2 regions of the Streptomyces sp. NPDC051218 genome follow, and region 1 is predicted to be linked to the other one. Evidence: predicted binding sites of a transcription regulator. Region 1 holds the regulator's gene; the other holds the start of a gene.
The links. Region 1 encodes HspR, which represses chaperone genes until heat shock. Its sites were predicted from a motif close to TTGAGNNNNNNNNNCTCAA; they were not measured.
Positions count from the first base shown of each region.

Region 2: a site for HspR is predicted at 4,327-4,345, ahead of lon (endopeptidase La). Genes of this name have one in related genera too.

Region 1 is NZ_JBITEU010000011.1:39,978-48,978, reverse strand. Features, by position in the region: gene ACIBCK_RS30390 ((Fe-S)-binding protein) at 1-38, opposite strand, end outside; gene dnaK (molecular chaperone DnaK) at 362-2,230, shown strand; gene grpE (nucleotide exchange factor GrpE) at 2,227-2,943, shown strand; gene dnaJ (molecular chaperone DnaJ) at 2,985-4,190, shown strand; gene ACIBCK_RS30370 (heat shock protein transcriptional repressor HspR) at 4,192-4,656, shown strand; gene ACIBCK_RS30365 (hypothetical protein) at 4,748-5,251, shown strand; gene ACIBCK_RS30360 (nucleoside deaminase) at 5,251-5,727, shown strand; gene ACIBCK_RS30355 (hypothetical protein) at 5,733-6,371, opposite strand; gene ACIBCK_RS30350 (ABC transporter permease) at 6,358-7,608, opposite strand; gene ACIBCK_RS30345 (ATP-binding cassette domain-containing protein) at 7,602-8,378, opposite strand; gene ACIBCK_RS30340 (helix-turn-helix transcriptional regulator) at 8,435-9,001, opposite strand, start outside.
Region 2 is NZ_JBITEU010000010.1:148,032-157,032, reverse strand. Features, by position in the region: gene ACIBCK_RS28705 (multifunctional oxoglutarate decarboxylase/oxoglutarate dehydrogenase thiamine pyrophosphate-binding subunit/dihydrolipoyllysine-residue succinyltransferase subunit) at 1-464, opposite strand, end outside; gene ACIBCK_RS28700 (sensor histidine kinase) at 724-1,809, opposite strand; gene ACIBCK_RS28695 (response regulator transcription factor) at 1,823-2,563, opposite strand; gene ACIBCK_RS28690 (spermidine synthase) at 2,629-3,333, opposite strand; gene ACIBCK_RS28685 (rhomboid-like protein) at 3,498-4,250, shown strand; gene lon (endopeptidase La) at 4,368-6,791, shown strand; gene ACIBCK_RS28675 (lysozyme) at 6,864-7,706, opposite strand; gene ACIBCK_RS28670 (MarR family winged helix-turn-helix transcriptional regulator) at 7,986-8,498, shown strand; gene ACIBCK_RS28665 (hypothetical protein) at 8,649-9,001, opposite strand, start outside.

The sequences.
Region 1 (9,001 bases):
ATTAGGACCAGCGACACGATGATCGCGGCGAGTTGCATTTGGGGGCTCCTCGGGCCTGCGAGGCGAACTATTACTAAGCGGTAACTTATGCAGTCCGTCTGAGACTACCCACTTACTCAGCCGCACTGTAGCCAGCAGGGCGGTGATCTGCGTCGCTCAGGTCACCCTTGCCGAGTCGGTGCCGCCGGGGTGCCCCGAAGGGGCCGCGGGCGCATGCATGCGGGCTCGGTGTCGGGGCACGGGTTGCGCGTAAGCCCGGGATAAGAGTTGAGCCCCCCAGACTCACATCTGTTGACGCAAGCGCAGCGCTCATGCATCCTTGAGCCAGATCCACTCAAGAAGTACATCTGGAGGAACCGAAATGGCACGTGCGGTCGGCATCGACCTGGGCACGACTAACTCTGTCGTCAGCGTTCTTGAAGGCGGCGAGCCCACCGTCATCACCAACGCCGAGGGCGCCAGGACCACGCCGTCCGTCGTCGCCTTCGCGAAGAACGGCGAGGTGCTTGTCGGCGAGGTCGCCAAGCGCCAGGCGGTCACGAACGTCGACAGGACCATCCGCTCGGTCAAGCGCCACATGGGCACTGACTGGAAGGTGGACATCGACGACAAGGGGTTCAACCCCCAGCAGATCTCGGCGTTCATCCTGCAGAAGCTGAAGCGCGACGCCGAGTCGTACCTGGGCGAGAAGGTGGCCGACGCGGTCATCACCGTCCCGGCGTACTTCAACGACTCGGAGCGCCAGGCGACGAAGGAGGCCGGCGAGATCGCGGGCCTGAACGTCCTGCGCATCGTGAACGAGCCGACGGCCGCCGCTCTCGCGTACGGCCTCGACAAGGACGACCAGACGATCCTCGTCTTCGACCTCGGTGGCGGCACCTTCGACGTGTCCCTCCTGGAGATCGGCGACGGCGTCGTCGAGGTGAAGGCCACGAACGGCGACAACCACCTCGGTGGTGACGACTGGGACCAGCGCGTCGTCGACTACCTGGTCAAGCAGTTCAACAACGGCCACGGCGTGGACCTCGCCAAGGACAAGATGGCGCTCCAGCGCCTGCGCGAGGCGGCCGAGAAGGCCAAGATCGAGCTGTCCTCCTCCACGGAGACCACGATCAACCTGCCGTACATCACGGCGTCCGCCGAGGGCCCGCTGCACCTGGACGAGAAGCTCACGCGCGCCCAGTTCCAGCAGCTCACGTCCGACCTTCTGGAGCGCTGCAAGACGCCGTTCCACAACGTCATCAAGGACGCGGGCATCCAGCTCTCCGAGATCGACCACGTCGTTCTCGTCGGTGGCTCCACCCGTATGCCCGCCGTCGCGGAGCTCGTCAAGGAGCTGACCGGCGGCCAGGACGCCAACAAGGGCGTGAACCCGGACGAGGTCGTCGCCATCGGCGCCGCGCTCCAGGCCGGTGTCCTCAAGGGCGAGGTCAAGGACGTCCTGCTCCTCGACGTCACCCCGCTGTCCCTCGGTATCGAGACCAAGGGAGGGATCATGACCAAGCTCATCGAGCGCAACACCACGATCCCGACCAAGCGCTCCGAGATCTTCACGACGGCCGAGGACAACCAGCCGTCCGTCCAGATCCAGGTCTACCAGGGCGAGCGCGAGATCGCGGCGTACAACAAGAAGCTCGGGATGTTCGAGCTCACGGGCCTGCCGCCGGCCCCGCGCGGTGTCCCGCAGATCGAGGTCGCCTTCGACATCGACGCCAACGGCATCATGCACGTGACCGCGAAGGACCTCGGCACGGGCAAGGAGCAGAAGATGACCGTCACCGGCGGCTCCTCGCTGCCGAAGGACGAGGTCGACCGCATGCGCCAGGAGGCCGAGCAGTACGCGGACGAGGACCACAAGCGCCGCGAGGCCGCCGAGTCCCGCAACCAGGGCGAGCAGCTCGTCTACCAGACGGACAAGTTCCTCACCGACAACGCGGACAAGGTCCCCGGTGACGTGAAGACCGAGGTCGAGTCGGCCGTCGAAGAGCTGAAGGAGAAGCTCAAGGGCGACGACACGGCTGAGATCCGCACGGCCACCGAGAAGGTCGCTGCCGTCTCGCAGAAGCTCGGCCAGGCCATGTACGCGGACGCGCAGGCCGCCGGCGGCGAGGGCGCTGCCCCGGGTGCCGAGGGCGACGAGGCCCCGAACATGTCCAAGGACGACGACGTGGTCGACGCCGAGATCGTCGACGACGAGAAGCCGAACGACTCGAAGGGCGGCGCCGCATGACCGAGGAGACTCCGGGCTTCGGCGACAACGCCGAGAAGCCTGACGTCCCCTCCGGCGCCACCCCTGATGACGCGGCGCCGCAGGCCGCCGAGCCCTCCACCGAGGAGGGCCCGGCGGCCCCGGCCGGGGACGCAGCAAGCAGCACGACGGCTCAGTCCGCCCAGGACGCGGGTCTGATCGCCCAGCTGGACCAGGTGCGTACGGCGCTCGGCGAGCGCACGGCGGACCTCCAGCGGCTCCAGGCGGAGTACCAGAACTACCGCCGCCGTGTGGAGCGGGACAAGGTCACGGTCAAGGAGATCGCCGCGGCGAACCTCCTGTCCGAGCTCCTCCCGAGCCTCGACGACATCGGCCGCGCCCGTGAGCACGGCGAGCTGGTCGGCGGCTTCAAGTCGGTCGCCGAGGCCCTGGAGACGGTCGTCGCCAAGATGGGCCTTCAGCAGTTCGGCAAGGAGGGCGAGCCCTTCGACCCGACGATCCACGAGGCCCTGATGCACTCGTACGCACCGGATGTCACCGAGACGACGTGCGTCGCGATCCTGCAGCCGGGGTACCGCATCGGCGAGCGCACCATCCGCCCCGCGCGGGTGGCCGTGGCCGAGCCGCAGCCGGGCGCGCAGACGGTCAAGGGTGAGTCCGAGACCGCTGCTCCCAAGGACTCCGCCGACGCGGCGGAGGACAAGGAGACCGGTGGCGGCCCGGACGAGGGCTGACACATCGGAGTTGTTGTGAAGCGAGAGGAGGGACGTCGGGGATGAGCACCAAGGACTTCATCGAGAAGGACTACTACAAGGTCCTCGGCGTCCCCAAGGACGCCACCGAAGCCGAGATCAAGAAGGCGTACCGGAAACTCGCACGCGAGAACCACCCGGACGCCAACAAGGGCAATCCCAAGGCGGAAGAGCGCTTCAAGGAGGTCTCCGAGGCGAACGACGTCCTCGGCGACCCCAAGAAGCGCAAGGAGTACGACGAAGCGCGTGCTCTCTTCGGCAACGGCGGCTTCAGGGCCGGTCCCCCGGGCGCGGGCGGCGGCGGTTCGTTCAACTTCGACCTGGGCGACCTCTTCGGAGGCGGCGCCCCGGGCGGGGGAGCGGGCGGCGCCGGCGGCGGCTTCGGGGGCGGTCTGGGTGACGTCTTCGGGGGCCTGTTCAACCGAGGCGGCACGGGAGCGGGCGGCGCGGGCACGCGTACGCAGCCGCGGCGGGGCCAGGACATCGAGTCCGAGGTCACGCTGAGCTTCACGGAGGCGGTGGACGGGGCCACGGTCCCGCTCCGGATGTCATCGCAGGCTCCCTGCAAGGCCTGTTCCGGCACCGGCGACAAGAACGGCACACCGCGCGTGTGCCCGACCTGCGTCGGCACGGGCCAGGTCTCGCGGGGAGGCGGCGGCGGATTCTCCCTCACCGACCCCTGCGTGGACTGCAAGGGGCGTGGGCTCATCGCCCAGGACCCGTGCGAGGTCTGCAAGGGCTCGGGCCGCGCGAAGTCGTCGCGCACGATGCAGGTGCGGATCCCGGCGGGCGTCTCGGACGGCCAGCGCATCCGCCTGCGCGGCAAGGGCGGCCCCGGTGAACGGGGCGGCCCGGCGGGCGACTTGTACGTGGTCGTGCACGTCGACACCCACCCGGTCTTCGGCCGCAAGGGCGACAACCTCACGGTGACGGTGCCGGTGACGTTCACCGAGGCGGCACTGGGCGGCGAGGTGAAGGTCCCCACCCTGGGCGGCCCGCCGGTCACCCTGAAGCTGCCTCCGGGCACCCCCAACGGTCGTACGATGCGGGCGCGGGGCAAGGGCGCGGTCCGCAAGGACGGTTCGCGGGGCGACCTGCTGGTGACGGTGGAGGTATCGGTCCCGACCGAGCTCTCCGACACGGCGAAGGAAGCCCTGGAGACCTACCGCGAGGCGACTGCGGACGACGATCCGCGGGCAGAACTGTTCCAGGCCGCGAAGGGAGCATGAGATGGACGGCCGTCGTCGACAGTCCAATTTCGGGCGGGCGTACCAACTGACCGATGAGACGCCGGTCTACGTCATCTCGGTGGCCGCCCAGCTTTCCGGCCTGCATCCGCAGACCCTGCGCCAGTACGACCGCCTCGGTCTGGTCTCCCCGGACCGCACGGCGGGCCGTGGCCGGCGCTATTCGGCCCGCGACATCGAACTGCTGCGCACGGTGCAGCAGTTGTCGCAGGAAGAGGGCATCAACCTCGCCGGCATCAAGCGCATCATCGAGCTGGAGAACCAGGTCGCGGCGCTGCAGGCGAGGGTGGTCGAACTGTCCTCCGCCGTGGAGGGCGCCGCCGCGGCGATGCAGCAGCGCGAGGCGGCGGTGCACGCGTCGTACCGCCGCGACCTGGTCCCGTACCAGGACGTGCAGCAGGCGAGCGCGCTGGTGGTGTGGCGGCCCAAGAGGTCGTCGGAGCAGTAGATTTCGTACGCTCTTGTCGGGGCCGGGAGGTGTCAACCTCCCGGCCCCGACGTCTTTATGTCTATCTGCCGGGGGAAGTGGAGGACTCACCATGGCCATGGTGGGACTGTTCTGGATCGCCGAGGGCGATGTGTACGTGGGCGCGAAGCCGTCGGGGCTCGCGGCGGGGGTGCGGCTGACGCCGGAGGGCGTGGTGGCCCTGGGGGACAAGCAGGACGGCCTGTGGCCCTGGGAGGACGTCCACGCGCTGGTGGCGCGGGACGTCCCCGTGAAGTCCCTCAAGCGCAACGTGGGCGTGCTCGTGGGCCTGGCGCTGACGGTGGGCCTGGGCGGGGGCGACGAGGCGCCGACGATGACACTGCGCGTCTCGGACGCCGACGGCGACACGGACCTTACGGTGTACACGGCGGCGGCGACGGGTTACTCCCGGGCGGAGTACGAACTCTCCCGCGAGCTCCTGTCCCGCCTGACGCAGGGCGCGGGCACGCTGCTGACGACGCTGGCGGCGATGGCGGAGTGGGGCAGGCGCCACGAGGGCGGGACGCCGAGGGCGGCGGAACGCGAGGACCTACTACGAACGTGGACGGAATCCTGATGGACGAACGGGACCTGAAGCATCTGCGCCGCTGTGTGGAACTGGCGCGGGAGGCCCTGGACGCGGGCGACGAACCCTTCGGCTCACTCCTGGTATCGGCGGACGGCGAGGTCCTCAAGGAGGACCGCAACCGAGTGGCGGGCGGCGACCACACCCGCCACCCGGAGTTCGAACTGGCCCGCTGGTCGGCGCGGCACCTGCCCCCCGAGGACCGCGCGAAGGCAACGGTCTACACATCGGGCGAACACTGCCCCATGTGCGCGGCGGCCCACGCCTGGGCAGGCCTGGGCCGCATCGTGTACGCGGCGTCATCACAGCAACTGTCCCAGTGGCTGACGGAACTGGCCGCCCCACCGGCCCCGGTCAACCCCCTCCCGATCGGGGAGATCGCACCGGGGGTGAGGGTGGAGGGCCCGGCCCCTGAACTGGCCTCGGAGATCAGGGAGTTGCATCGGCGGTTGCATGTGGGGGGCTGAGGGGTTCAAGGGGCGTCGCGGGCCCTGCGGAGAAAGGTCTTCCTTCGCCAGGGAGTTGCCGCGGTCGCGGTGACTCCGAGACCCAGAGCGATCGCGGCAGCAGCCCAGCTGAAGAGGTCACCGGGCGGATTGGCCGTCCAGTCCCACCAGTCGTGGGGGAACCACACCAGGAAGAGAACCGACGTCAGCGGGATGGCCCACCCGAGCTGCTGCCCCAGTACACGGGCCGACAGCAGGGCGAGCCCCAGCCAGATCAGGGTGGACCGGACGAACACGGTCCCGGAGCCCAGGCCGTTGACGAAGGCCTCGGCACCGAACGAGAAGGCGCAGACCGTCGCTGTGATCGCGACACAGTAGGCGACCCGCAATCGATGCATCGTGGACGCGCCCATTGCGTCATGGGCCGACATGGCACCGTCGAGAGCGGCGGAGAGGAAGACCGCCGACAGCAGCGGAAGCTCATGTCGGTAGGGCACGCCTGTGGTGACTCCTCCGCTGCCGATGGAGGGAAGCGCGATGGTGGTGCCACCGAAGAGCGCCGACAGCAGGGCGACGACTGTGGTTCCGGTGAGAACGGCCGCGCCCCGGTGCACTCTTGCGTAACGGAACAGATCGGCGCCGCTGGTGCGGCTAAAGCGGTTCATCAGGCTTGCACCATGAGCTCTCACGTATAACTCGGGCGCGTTCCCGCTCGGCCCACGCGGTGTCCACTCCTTCGACGTGGAGCCCTTCGTCGGCGATGGCCGGGTCCCGTCCCATGGCCTCGTATTCGAGCCACAGGTGGATGTTGTCCACGGACTGCCATGCACGGCGCTCGTCCGGGGGCGGGCGGCACTGGCCGAAGGAAGCAGTGAACACCTGGTCGGCCATGGCGATGGCCGCGGTGCGTACGTGACCTTCGGCGATGTCGAAGCCTCGGTCTCCCAGGTCGGTCCGCCGAAGGCCGAACTCGCGGAAGACGCTGGGTACTTTGACCCAGGGCAGCCCGGTCCGTTCGAGATGCCGAGCCATGTGCGTCAGTTCGGGCAGGTACTTCCGGTGCTCTGGCCAGACGCACACCCGTGGGGCACCCTCGTCGGCACGGTCGCACAGCGGCGCGGCCGCCGAGGCCGGACGCTCCACGCGCAGCTCTCCGGCGGCCGGAACCGCGGCCAGGGCGGTGAGGGAGCAGACCACCGCTCCGACGGCGATGCCGCGTACATGCCGTGGCAGGTTCCGGCGGGGCGTCCGGCGCTCGGCTCTCCCCTTCAGCGGCGGTGCCGTCACCGCAAGCACCGCGAGAGCGAGGGCGCACAGCAGGCGAAGGGCGACCGGCAGCGGATTCACGTGGGTGTCCGGCGGCCCCGCAAGCACGTTGAACTTGAACGGCAGGGTCAGCATGCTGATGAAGCAGCCCAGTGCGCACACGACGGGTGTGAATCCCGCAGAGGGCCACCAGCGACCGGCCAGATGCCCCACGGACGCAAAAATGATCAGGGTCGAGGCGCCGAGCAGAAGGTAGGACGGCCACAGGAAGCCCGGTCCTGCGTCGCCGAGCGAGACAGCCGCGGCGGTGAGGCATCCGACCCCGTACGCGAGGAATCCGAGCGTCAGGGTGGCGGCCAGCCTCATGGCCTCGATCTGCCAGCCCGGCCGGGCAGCCGCAACAAGGAACTCGGGCATCCCCGCCCGGGAGGAACGACCGGCCTGCCAGGCGGAGACGCCTGCGAGAACGGGTCCCAGAAAGAGCGTGACGACCTGTGCCGCAACGCTCGCCTCGGGCCACACGCCGATCCAGTACCGGGAACGCCCGAAGAGCACGAGCAGGTCCACGGCGATCAACACGGGGAACGCGGTGAGCAGGGGCGAGCGTCGCAGTTCGATGCGGAATGCGGTCAGCACGCGGCTCCCTCCGCCGACCCGCGGTCGCGCAGCACGGTCATGTAGCCGCGCTCCAGGGGACTGTCTCCGGGGGCTGCCGGTGTGGACAGTGCCGCCAATTGCTGGGGTGTACCGCTGTGGACCACGTGGCCTTCGTCGAGTACGAGGACGGAGTCGCAGGCAGCGCCCACGTCCTCGACCAAGTGCGTGCTGAGCACGACGGCGGCTCCGGCGCGGGCGAGCGAACGAATGAGGTCGCGAAAGTCGAGGCGCTGGGCGGGGTCGAGGCCGACGGTGGGCTCGTCGAGAAGGAGCAGGGACGGAGAGCCGACGATGGCCGCGGCGATACCGGCTCGACGGAGCATGCCGCCGGAAAGGGACTTCATACGGTCGCGGGCCCGGCCGGCGAGCCCGACGGCGGCCAGCGCCTCCTCGGTCGCCGACGCGGCTTCCTTGGACGGCACCTCACGCAACCAGGCGCAGTAGCGGACGAAATCGCTGACGGAGAAGGCCGGGTAGTAGCCGAAGTCCTGCGGGAGGTAGCCGATGCGAGGGCGGACGCGCCGCACATCTCGTTCACCGAGGACAACCCTGCCGAAGAGTTCCAGGCCGCCGCTCTGTGGTGGTGCGATGGTGGCGAGGGCACGGAACAGGGTGGTCTTGCCGGCCCCGTTCGGCCCCAACAGCCCTGTGACACCGGGCTGGATGGACAGATCGAGCCCCTCGATGACACGGCGGCTGCCGTACCCCTGCGTCAGAGCCGTGAGCCGGGCGATGGGACAAGTCGTCATGGATTGGCTTCCCAAAGTACGGGGCGGGGTCCGCCGGAGCCGACGGGCTGTCCTACTCAGCTCTCTGCCTCCAGGAGCCCTGACTGCCCGATGAGATATCCGAGTTGGGCGCGACTGTGGCTTCCGAGGGTGGAGGCTAGCTTGGCGATGTGGACGCGGGCGGTGCGGATGTTCATGCCCAGGCGGGCGGCGATCTCGGAGTCGGTGTGGCCTTCGATCAGCAGGCCGGCCACGGCCCGTTGGCGGGTGGTGATGCCGTTGTCCGAGGGCTGCGGTGCGGCCCGGGGGAACATGGGTGTGGCCATGTGCCACTGGCGCTCGAAAGCGTTCACGAGGTAGCCGACCAGGGCGGGGTGGCGGACTTCGAGCGCCCGGGTGTTGCTCCGGTGCGCGGGGATGAATGCCACCGCGCGGTCCAGGATGACCAGGCGGTCGGTGATCTCGTCGAGGGTACGGACCTCGACGTCCCCGTCCAGTTGCTCGTAGTGCGCGAGGACGGGCAACGAGTGCCGTGAGGTGTGCTGGTAGAGCGTACGCATCCGGCAGCCTCGCGACAGCATGGCCTGCTCCCGGGGCAGGGCGGCGGCGAGGACCTCGGGCGGGCGGCTCCCTCCCGGTTGCAC
Region 2 (9,001 bases), on a different contig from region 1:
GCGGGGCCGCGCAGCGTCACGTACTCGGGTCCTGCCGGGGCCGTTTCAGCAGGGGCCGCGGGCTCCGCCTTGGCGGCGGGCTTCGCGGCGGCGGGCTTGGCGGCGGGGGCCGGAGCGGCTGCCGCGGGCTTCGCAGCCGGGGCTGCGGGCGCGGCGGACGCGGGCTTCGCCGGAGCGGCCGGAGCGGCTGCGGCAGGAGCTGCGGGGGACGTGGTGGCCGCAGCCCCCGCGGCTGCGTCACCCGCCGGCTTGGCCGGGGCGGCGGCAGGTGAGCTGCCCGCTCCTGGCTTGTAGTCGGCGAAGAAGTCCCACCAGGCTCGGTCGACCGAATTCGGGTCCTGGAGGTACTGCTGATAGATCTCGTCGACGAGCCACTCATTGGGACCGAAGGCAGCAGCAGGGCTCTTGCCTTGCCCGTCTTGGTCGGTCGAGATGCTCGAGCTACTGGGGGACTGTGACGACACGGCGGTAACCGCCCTCTTCCGCTTCACAAGGTGATGGACAGCGGGAATCAAGGCTACGCCTCCATCGCCGCCAGGTGCAGGCCGGGCCCGTCATCCGTCGCGTAAGTCACATCGGGCGGATGGTTTCGGCGGCGTAAATGGCGGGAAACAAGCGAGGTTCCGGAACGCAGGAGGGCCGCGCGGGCCGTGCCCTGCGCGGTGGCGTCACCCGGGCGCGCTTCCGATGCGCCCGCGAATCGCTTCCGTTTCGAACCCTACGTCAACTTCGCACTTCGGGCAGGCCCGGAAGAGTGACCTGGATGCGGCAGCCGCGAGGGGATTCAGCCACCCCGATGTGCCCGCCGTGCAGATCGACCGCCCAGCGCGCGATGGCGAGCCCGAGCCCGGTGCCGCCGTCGCTGCCGGGGCCCGACGGAGGCGTGTTGGCGTGGCTGCCGCGGTTGAAGCGCTCGAAGACCCGGTGCCACTCCGACTTCGGGATGCCGGGGCCCTCGTCGAGGACCTCCAGGTCCAGTGACTCGGGGTAGAGGCCGCGCCGGGCGCGTACGGTGACGCGGCCGTGCGGCGGGCTGTGCTTGACCGCGTTGTCGATGAGGTTGGCCACGACCTGGTGCAGCCGCTCGGCGTCCGCGTGCGCGGTCAGCTCGGGCGGCGTGACGTCCAGGTGCAGATGCACGTCCGTGCGCGTGTGGCTGCCGGAGCCGGACGCGATGCCCGCGCGCGCGGAGGCCACCATGTTGGCCTCCTTCAGGACGCCCGACAGGTAGGGCCACACCTCGAAGCGGCGGGCGTGCAGCGGTACGACGCCGTTGTCCAGGCGGGAGAGGTCGAGCAGCGTCTCCACGAGCCGCCCGAGCCGCTCCGTCTGCTTCAGGGCCGTACGCATGGTCTCCGGGTCGGCGGCGGAGACCCCGTCGACGACGTTCTCCAGGACCGCGCGCAGCGCCGCGATGGGGGTGCGCAGTTCGTGCGAGACGTTGGCGACCAGCTCCTTGCGCTGCTGGTCCTGGGCCTCCAGGTCGTCCGCCATGCGGTTGATCGTGGTGGCCACGTCGCCCAGCTCGTCGCGGCGGTCGGCGCCGCGCACCCGGCGCGTGTAGTCGCCGTGCGAGACGGCACGCGCCACGGAGTTCATCTCGTCCAGGGGCGCGGTGAGGCTGTGCGCCACGAACTGCGTGATCAGCAGCGTGGCGATCACCGAGAAGACGGTGATGAAGCGCAGCTCCGTCTCCGTCTTCATCGCCACCATCAGCAGACCCGTGGTGATGAAGACCGAGACGACCACCAGGGTGCCGAGCTTGGTCTTGATGGAGAACGGCCGCAGCCCGCCGAAGGGACCTGTCATCGGAGCGGTCACCTCAGGGGGTCGGGGTCTCCAGGGCGTACCCGACGCCGTGCACCGTACGGATCCGCTCGGCGCCGATCTTCCGGCGCAGCGCCTTGATGTGGCTGTCGACGGTCCGGGTGCCCGACGCGTCCGCCCAGTCCCACACCTCGGCGAGCAGCTGCTCGCGGGAGAGGACCGCACGCGGTGTGTTGGCCAGGCAGACGAGGAGGTCGAACTCCGTCGGCGTCAGATGGACGTCCTCGCTGCGGACCCTGACGCGCCGCTGGGCGTGGTCGATCTCCAGCTCGCCGAGCCGCAGGATGCCGCTGCGCGGGGTGGTCGCGGCCAGGGCGGCCCGCTCGACCCTGCGCAGCAGGACGTGCACGCGGGCCGCGAGCTCCCGCATGGAGAACGGCTTGGTCATGTAGTCGTCGGCGCCGACGCCCAGCCCGACCAGCATGTCCGTCTCGTCGTCGCGCGCCGTCAGCATGAGGACCGGGACCGGCCGCTGGGCCTGCACCCGGCGGCACACTTCAAGCCCGTCGAAGCCCGGCAGCATGATGTCCAGGATCAGCAGATCGGGCTGCCAGGCCTGCGCGGTGTCGACCGCCGAAGGACCGTCCATCGCCGTTTGCACTACGAAACCCTCGGCGCGTAGCCGGGCGGCGATGGCGTCGACGATCGTCGAGTCGTCCTCGACCACCAGAACCCGGCGCTGGGCGCCTGGCATTGCCGCCGTCGCACCGTTGTGGGAGGTGTGTGTCTGCTCCATCGCCCGCCCCTGACACTGATCGCTTGTGTTCGACCAGCAGGGTACGGGTCGCGAAGGCACCTCGGCTACGCAGCGCTTACGCCGAGATGAACCACGTCGGGTACGCCTCGGGCAACGGGGATCTCTTCCGTCCGTACCGACTGGAATCCGGCATTCCGTAGAGCGAAGTCGAAAGCGGACGAGGGCTGGGCCGACCACACGGCGAGCACTCCACCGGGCTTGAGGCGGGCCTGACAGGCAGCCAGACCGGCAGCCGAATAGAGGGAGTTGTTGTCCTCCGTCACCGTCCAGTCCGGACCGTTGTCGATGTCGAGACAGAGCGCGTCGTACGTCCTCGGGGCGCCGCCGAGGGCGTCGGTGCCGAAGATGTGCGCCACCAGGTCTGTGTGCAGAATCTCGGTGCGCGGATCGGCCAGCGCGGCGCCCGAGAGCTCGGCCAGCGGGGCGTCCACGCCTGAGCAGTGCCAGTCGATGACGGCCTGCTCGCGCTCCACGACCGTGATGCGGCCCCAGCGCGGATCGGCCGCCGCGTGGGCGAGGGAGAAGCCGACGCCCAGACCGCCGATGAGCAGGTCCGGCTCCCCGGGGTCGCCGAGCGCGCCGTACGCCGCGTCGACGAGCAGCCGCTCCGAGCGGCCGTCCGAAGTGTCCATCAGGAAGCAGCCGTTGGCGATGATCTGCAGGAGCGCACCATGGCGCCGCAGGACGACTTCTCCGTACGGGCCCTCACGCCTGTCGATGACGACGGGGGCGGTGGTGTGGGGGTGCATGGCGGTCAGGGTATGACCGGTGGAGGTGCGGTTCGAGGGGGACGCGAGGACGGCCTTTCGGGTTGCTGTGATTTGCGTCTCACGTGTCCTGGGCCGTGGCACGGGTCATAGACACTGCCGGAAAGATCGGCAAAGGGTGGACATGACGGAAGGAGCGTCTCACCTTGGACCTGAGCGTGTCGGCTGCCCCCGCGGCGCCCGAGGAGACGGCCCCGCCCACCCTGGACGGCATCCCGCGACAACGGGAGCGCGCACCCGAGGCGATGACCCCCGAGATGCCGGCGCCCGGTCGGCGCCAGCGGGTCGCCGGTCTGTGGCGCGTCCTGCCGACCCCCACGGGCACGCCCTTCACGTTCACCTATGCCGCGGTCCTCGCCGTCACGTCGCTCCTGGCCTCGTACGCGGACCCGTCCCTCGTCTCCGCACTGCACCGGCACTCCAGCACGGATGTCGCGCACCTGGCGCAGGAGCCGCTGCTCGTCCTGGTGGCCAGCGCGCTCTGGATCGCGGGCGGCATCGCGTCGCCGTACGCGATCGGCTTCCTGCTCGTCCTGACGGCTCTGGAGCGCCGCATCGGGGCGTTGCGGACGGCGGGTGTCTTCCTGCTCGGCCATGTCGTGGCCACCCTCGCGACCGAGGTTCCGGTCGGCCTCTCCGTCCTCGCGGGTCATCTGCCCGACAGCTCACTGCACCGCCTGGACTACGGCATCAGCTTCGGTGTCGCGGCGAGCGTCGGCGCGCTGGCGGGGCTCTTCCGGCCGTGGCTGCGGTGGCTGGTGCTCGCCGGGTTCGGCGGAATGCTGATCGACGACCTGATCGCGTTCACGGACCCGATGACGAATTGGGGCCACCTGCTCGCGCTGTCGATCGGCGTCGCCACGTGGCCACTGGTGCGGCGGTGGCGCCGGTCCGCCTGACGGGCCCCGCGCGCACGTGTCGAAGTGATCGCTCACAGCGAACATCCCTTGGGGAACATTCAAGGACTCACGAGCATTGAGTCCACATAGCTCAACTTGAATGCCGAAGGGGAGATCATGACTACTGAGTCCGCCGAGTCGAAGCCGTCCACACCGCTGACACTGCCCGTGCTGCCGCTCGACGACGAGGTTGTCCTGCCCGGCATGGTGGTTCCGTTCGACCTGTCCGACACCGAGGTGCGCGCCGCGGTCGAGGCGGCGCAGGCCGCCGCCCGTTCCGATGGGAGCAGCAAGCCGCAGGTCCTTCTTGTTCCGCGCATCGACGGGACGTACGCAGCGACCGGCGTCCTGGGCACCGTCGAGCAGGTCGGCCGCCTCTCCGACGGTGACCCCGGCGCCCTGATCCGCGGCCGTGGCCGCGTGCGCATCGGCGCCGGCACGACCGGGCCGGGCGCCGCGCTCTGGGTGGAGGGCGTCAAGGTCGACGAGACCGTGCCCGACCCCCTCCCCGGAGCGGTTGCCGAACTGGTCAAGGAGTACAAGGCGCTCGCCACCAGCTGGCTCAAGAAGCGCGGCGCCTGGCAGGTCGTGGACCGCGTCACGCAGATCGACGACGTCTCCGCGCTCGCCGACAACTCCGGATACTCCCCTTTCCTCTCCACCGATCAGAAGATCGAGCTCCTGGAGACCGGTGACCCGGTCGCCCGCCTCAAGCTCGCCACCGAGCAGCTGCGCGACCACCTCGCCGAGCAGGATGTCGCCGAGTCCATCGCCAAGGACGTCCAGGAAGGCGTCGACAAGCAGCAGCGCGAGTTCCTGCTGCGGCGCCAGCTCGACGCGGTGCGCAAGGAGCTGCGCGAGATCAACGGCGAGCAGGACGGAGAGGAGTCCGACGACTACCGCACCCGCGTCGAGGCCGCCGACCTCCCCGAGAACGTACGGGAGGCCGCCCTCAAGGAGGTCGACAAGCTGGAGCGGTCCAGCGACCAGTCGCCCGAGGGCTCCTGGATCAGGACCTGGCTCGACACCGTCCTCGAACTGCCCTGGAACGAACGCACCGAGGACGAGTACGACATCAAGGGCGCCCAGGAGATCCTGGACGCCGAGCACGCGGGCCTTCAGGACGTGAAGGAGCGCATCACCGAGTACCTCGCGGTGCGCAAGCGGCGCTCCGACCGCGGCCTCGGGGTCGTCGGCGGCCGCCGGGGTGGTGCTGTGCTCGCCCTGGTCGGGCCGCCCGGCGTCGGAAAGACCAGCCTCGGCGAGTCCGTCGCGCACGCCATGGGCCGCAAGTTCGTGCGGGTCGCGCTCGGCGGCGTACGCGACGAGGCGGAGATCCGCGGACACCGGCGTACGTACGTCGGGGCGCTGCCCGGCCGGATCGTGCGGGCCATCAAGGAGGCCGGGTCCATGAACCCGGTCGTGCTCCTCGACGAGATCGACAAGGTGGGCTCCGACTTCCGGGGCGACCCGGCCGCCGCCCTCCTCGAAGTCCTCGACCCGGCGCAGAACCACACCTTCCGCGACCACTACCTGGAGGTCGAGCTCGACCTGAGCGACGTGGTGTTCCTGGCGACGGCGAACGTCCTCGAATCCATCCCCGAGGCCCTGCTGGACCGCATGGAGCTGGTCAGGCTCGACGGGTACACCGAGGACGAGAAGGTCGTCATCGCCCGTGACCACCTGCTCCCCCGCCAGCTGGAGCGCGCGGGCCTGGAGACGGACGAGGTGACCCTGGACGAGAGCGCGCTGCGCAAGCTCGCGGGGGAGTACACCCGGGAAGCGGGCGTACGGAATCTGGAGCGGTCCGTGGCGCGGCTGCTCCGCAAGGTCGCGGCGCAGCACGAACTGGGCGAGCGGGAGCTGCCGTTCACCGTCGGCGACGACGATCTGCGCGGCCTCATCGGGCGCCCGCACCACGTGCCCGAGTCGGCGCAGGACCCGGCCGAGCGGCGCACGGCGGTGCCGGGTGTGGCGACCGGGCTCGCGGTCACCGGCGCGGGCGGCGACGTCCTGTTCGTCGAGGCGTCGCTGGCCGACCCGGAGACGGGTGCGGCGGGACTGACCCTGACCGGTCAGCTCGGTGACGTGATGAAGGAGTCCGCGCAGATCGCGCTCTCCTTCCTGCGCTCGCGCGGCGCCGAACTGGAGCTGCCCGTCGCCGACCTGAAGGAACGCGGCGTGCACATCCACTTCCCGGCGGGCGCGGTCCCCAAGGACGGGCCGAGCGCGGGCGTCACCATGACGACCGCCCTCGCGTCGCTGCTCAGCGGCCGACTCGTCCGTACGGATGTGGCCATGACCGGCGAGGTGTCGCTGACCGGGCGCGTCCTGCCGATCGGCGGCGTCAAGCAGAAGCTGCTCGCCGCGCATCGCGCCGGGATCACCACGGTGATCATCCCGAAGCGGAACGAGGCCGACCTGGACGACGTCCCCGAGGAGATCCTGCAGAAGCTGGACGTGCACCCGGTGACGGACGTCCGTCAGGTGCTCGAACTGGCCCTGACGGAGGCCGAGGTGAGGGTTCCGGCCGCCGCGTGACGGAGGAGGCCGGTATGCGCAGGCCCGGGGCCCCGCGAGGGGTCCCGGGCCCGTGTGCCGGATGGCGCGGACTCAGCCGTTGGCGAGCGCCACGACCCGGTCCAGGGCGCCGTTGAACTTGTTGTGGTCCCCGACCGTCGGGCCGGTCGAGGTGTACTGCCACATCGTCTGGACGCCCCAGCCCGCGGGCAGCTCACCCGGCGATGTGTTGTAACGCGCGATCCACAGCGGGTTGTTGGCGGCGAAGCCGCCGTAGTTGCCGGTGCACTGCTTCCACCAGCTGGTGGCCGTGTAGATCACCGCGTGCCGCCCGGTGCGCGCCTTGTACTGGTTCAGGAAGTCACGGATCCAGGTGACCATCGCGGACTGTGACTTGCCGAAGCAGGCCGCCCCGTACGGATTCCACTCGATGTCGAGCGCGCCCGGCAGCGTCTTGCCGTCGCGGGACCAGCCGCCGCCGTTGTCCACGAAGTAGTTGGCCTGGGTGGCGCCGCTCGTGGTGTCGGGCGTGGCGAAGTGGTAGGCGCCGCGGATCATGCCCACGTTGTACGAACCGTTGTACTGCTGGGCGAAGTACGGGTTCTTGTAGTACGTGCCCTCGGTGGCCTTCACGTAGGACCACTTCACGCCGCTGTTCCAGAGCGTCGCCCAGGCGACGTTGCCCTGATGGCTGCTGACGTCGACGCCTTCGGTCTGTACGGCGTCGCCGCCGCGCGGCAGACTGCCCTGCCCGTCGTGCTCGATGACGCCCTGGCCCATCCGGGCGGAGCCGCGGGCCGGTGTGTCATCGCCGCCGGCGGCCTGTGCGGCGCCGGGCAGCGTGAGGAGGAGGGAGAGGGCGGAGAGGACTGAGAGCAGGACTGCGGCCGCTGACCAGCGGGAGCGGCGGGGCGTTCCGGGTCTGTGCACGGGCATGTGCGTGCCTCCGTAGGCCTCGGGTGAGCTCGATGGAGCTCGTGGGGGGACCTGTCGACAGGTTCGTGGTGTGAACATGTCATCTACGACGCTACGCACGTAGACCCGAGGCTGGGAAGAGGGTTCGGTCTCTGCCGTTGGTCTACTCCAGCGGCGGTGTCCTCGGCGTGACCCGTCGAGGCGTTGCGAAATACTGGGCGAGCTGCGGCGATGGGCCGACGCGGACCTCTGCCGCCGTGCGGGGCGGAAAGTTTTCATGATCCGGAAAGAAAGCGTGCCATGGGTGCTGGAGCTGAAGTGCACGAGGGCGAGAACGACGGGGGAGTCGACGTGAACGGGGGAGTCGACGTGAACAGGGGTGTCGACCGTGAGTTCCTCTCCCTGGAGCGCGAGTTGACGCTGCTGCTGCGCCGGGCACGTGCCTCGTCCGGGGAGATGGCGCGCCAGGTCCACCCCGACCTGGAGCCCGCCGCATACGGACTCCTGGTGTGCCTCGACGACTCGGGCCCGCAGCGGGCCACGGAGCTCGCCGCGTACATCGGCGTCGGCAAGGCGACGATGAGCCGCCAGCTGCGGGCGCTGGAGGAGCTCGGGCTCGTCGCCCGCGAGCCCGATCCCGCCGACGGGCGGGCGTGGTTGGTGCACCTCACGGAGGAGGGCGGCGCCCGGTTCCGTACGGTGCGGGCGGGGCGGCGTGAGCGGTACGTGCGGAAGCTGGCCGGGTGGGACCGCACGGAGGTGGCGGAGCTTGCCCGCTTGCTGCGGCAGCTGAACGAGTCCCCGGAGTCTTGAGGGGCGGGGCGTTGTCGGGGGGCGCGATTCTGTCTGCGGGTGGGTTGTGGTTGCTCGCGCAGTTCCCCGCGCCCCTTGGGGGGCGTCTGTCCTCTGCCATCTGCGGGTTGGGTGTGGTTGCTCGCGCCGTTCCTCGCGCCCCTTTCGGGGCTACAGCTCCGCGTAGACGACCGCCGCGTCGTCATGCCGCTTGCCCCGCGGGAATCCCGTGCCGTCCGGGTCCGCTCGCTCCAGCTCCCGCACCCGGTCCACCAGGCGCTGCGGGCCGTCCTTCCGCAGTAGCGCGAAGCACTCCGCCCAGTCGCCCTGCCGGAACGTCTCGACCCAGCGCCCGACCCCGTCCGTCAGGGCCGCCACCGCCGACACCTCGGCGCGCGGCCGGGTTCCGGTGACCGCCCGCTCCGCCGCCGAAGGGTCCGCGGCGGCGGTGAAGAAGCCGTCCTCCGCGTTCCGCAGGGCCTCGACGGCGGCGCCGTACGCGCGGCCTGCCTCCTCGCGCTCGG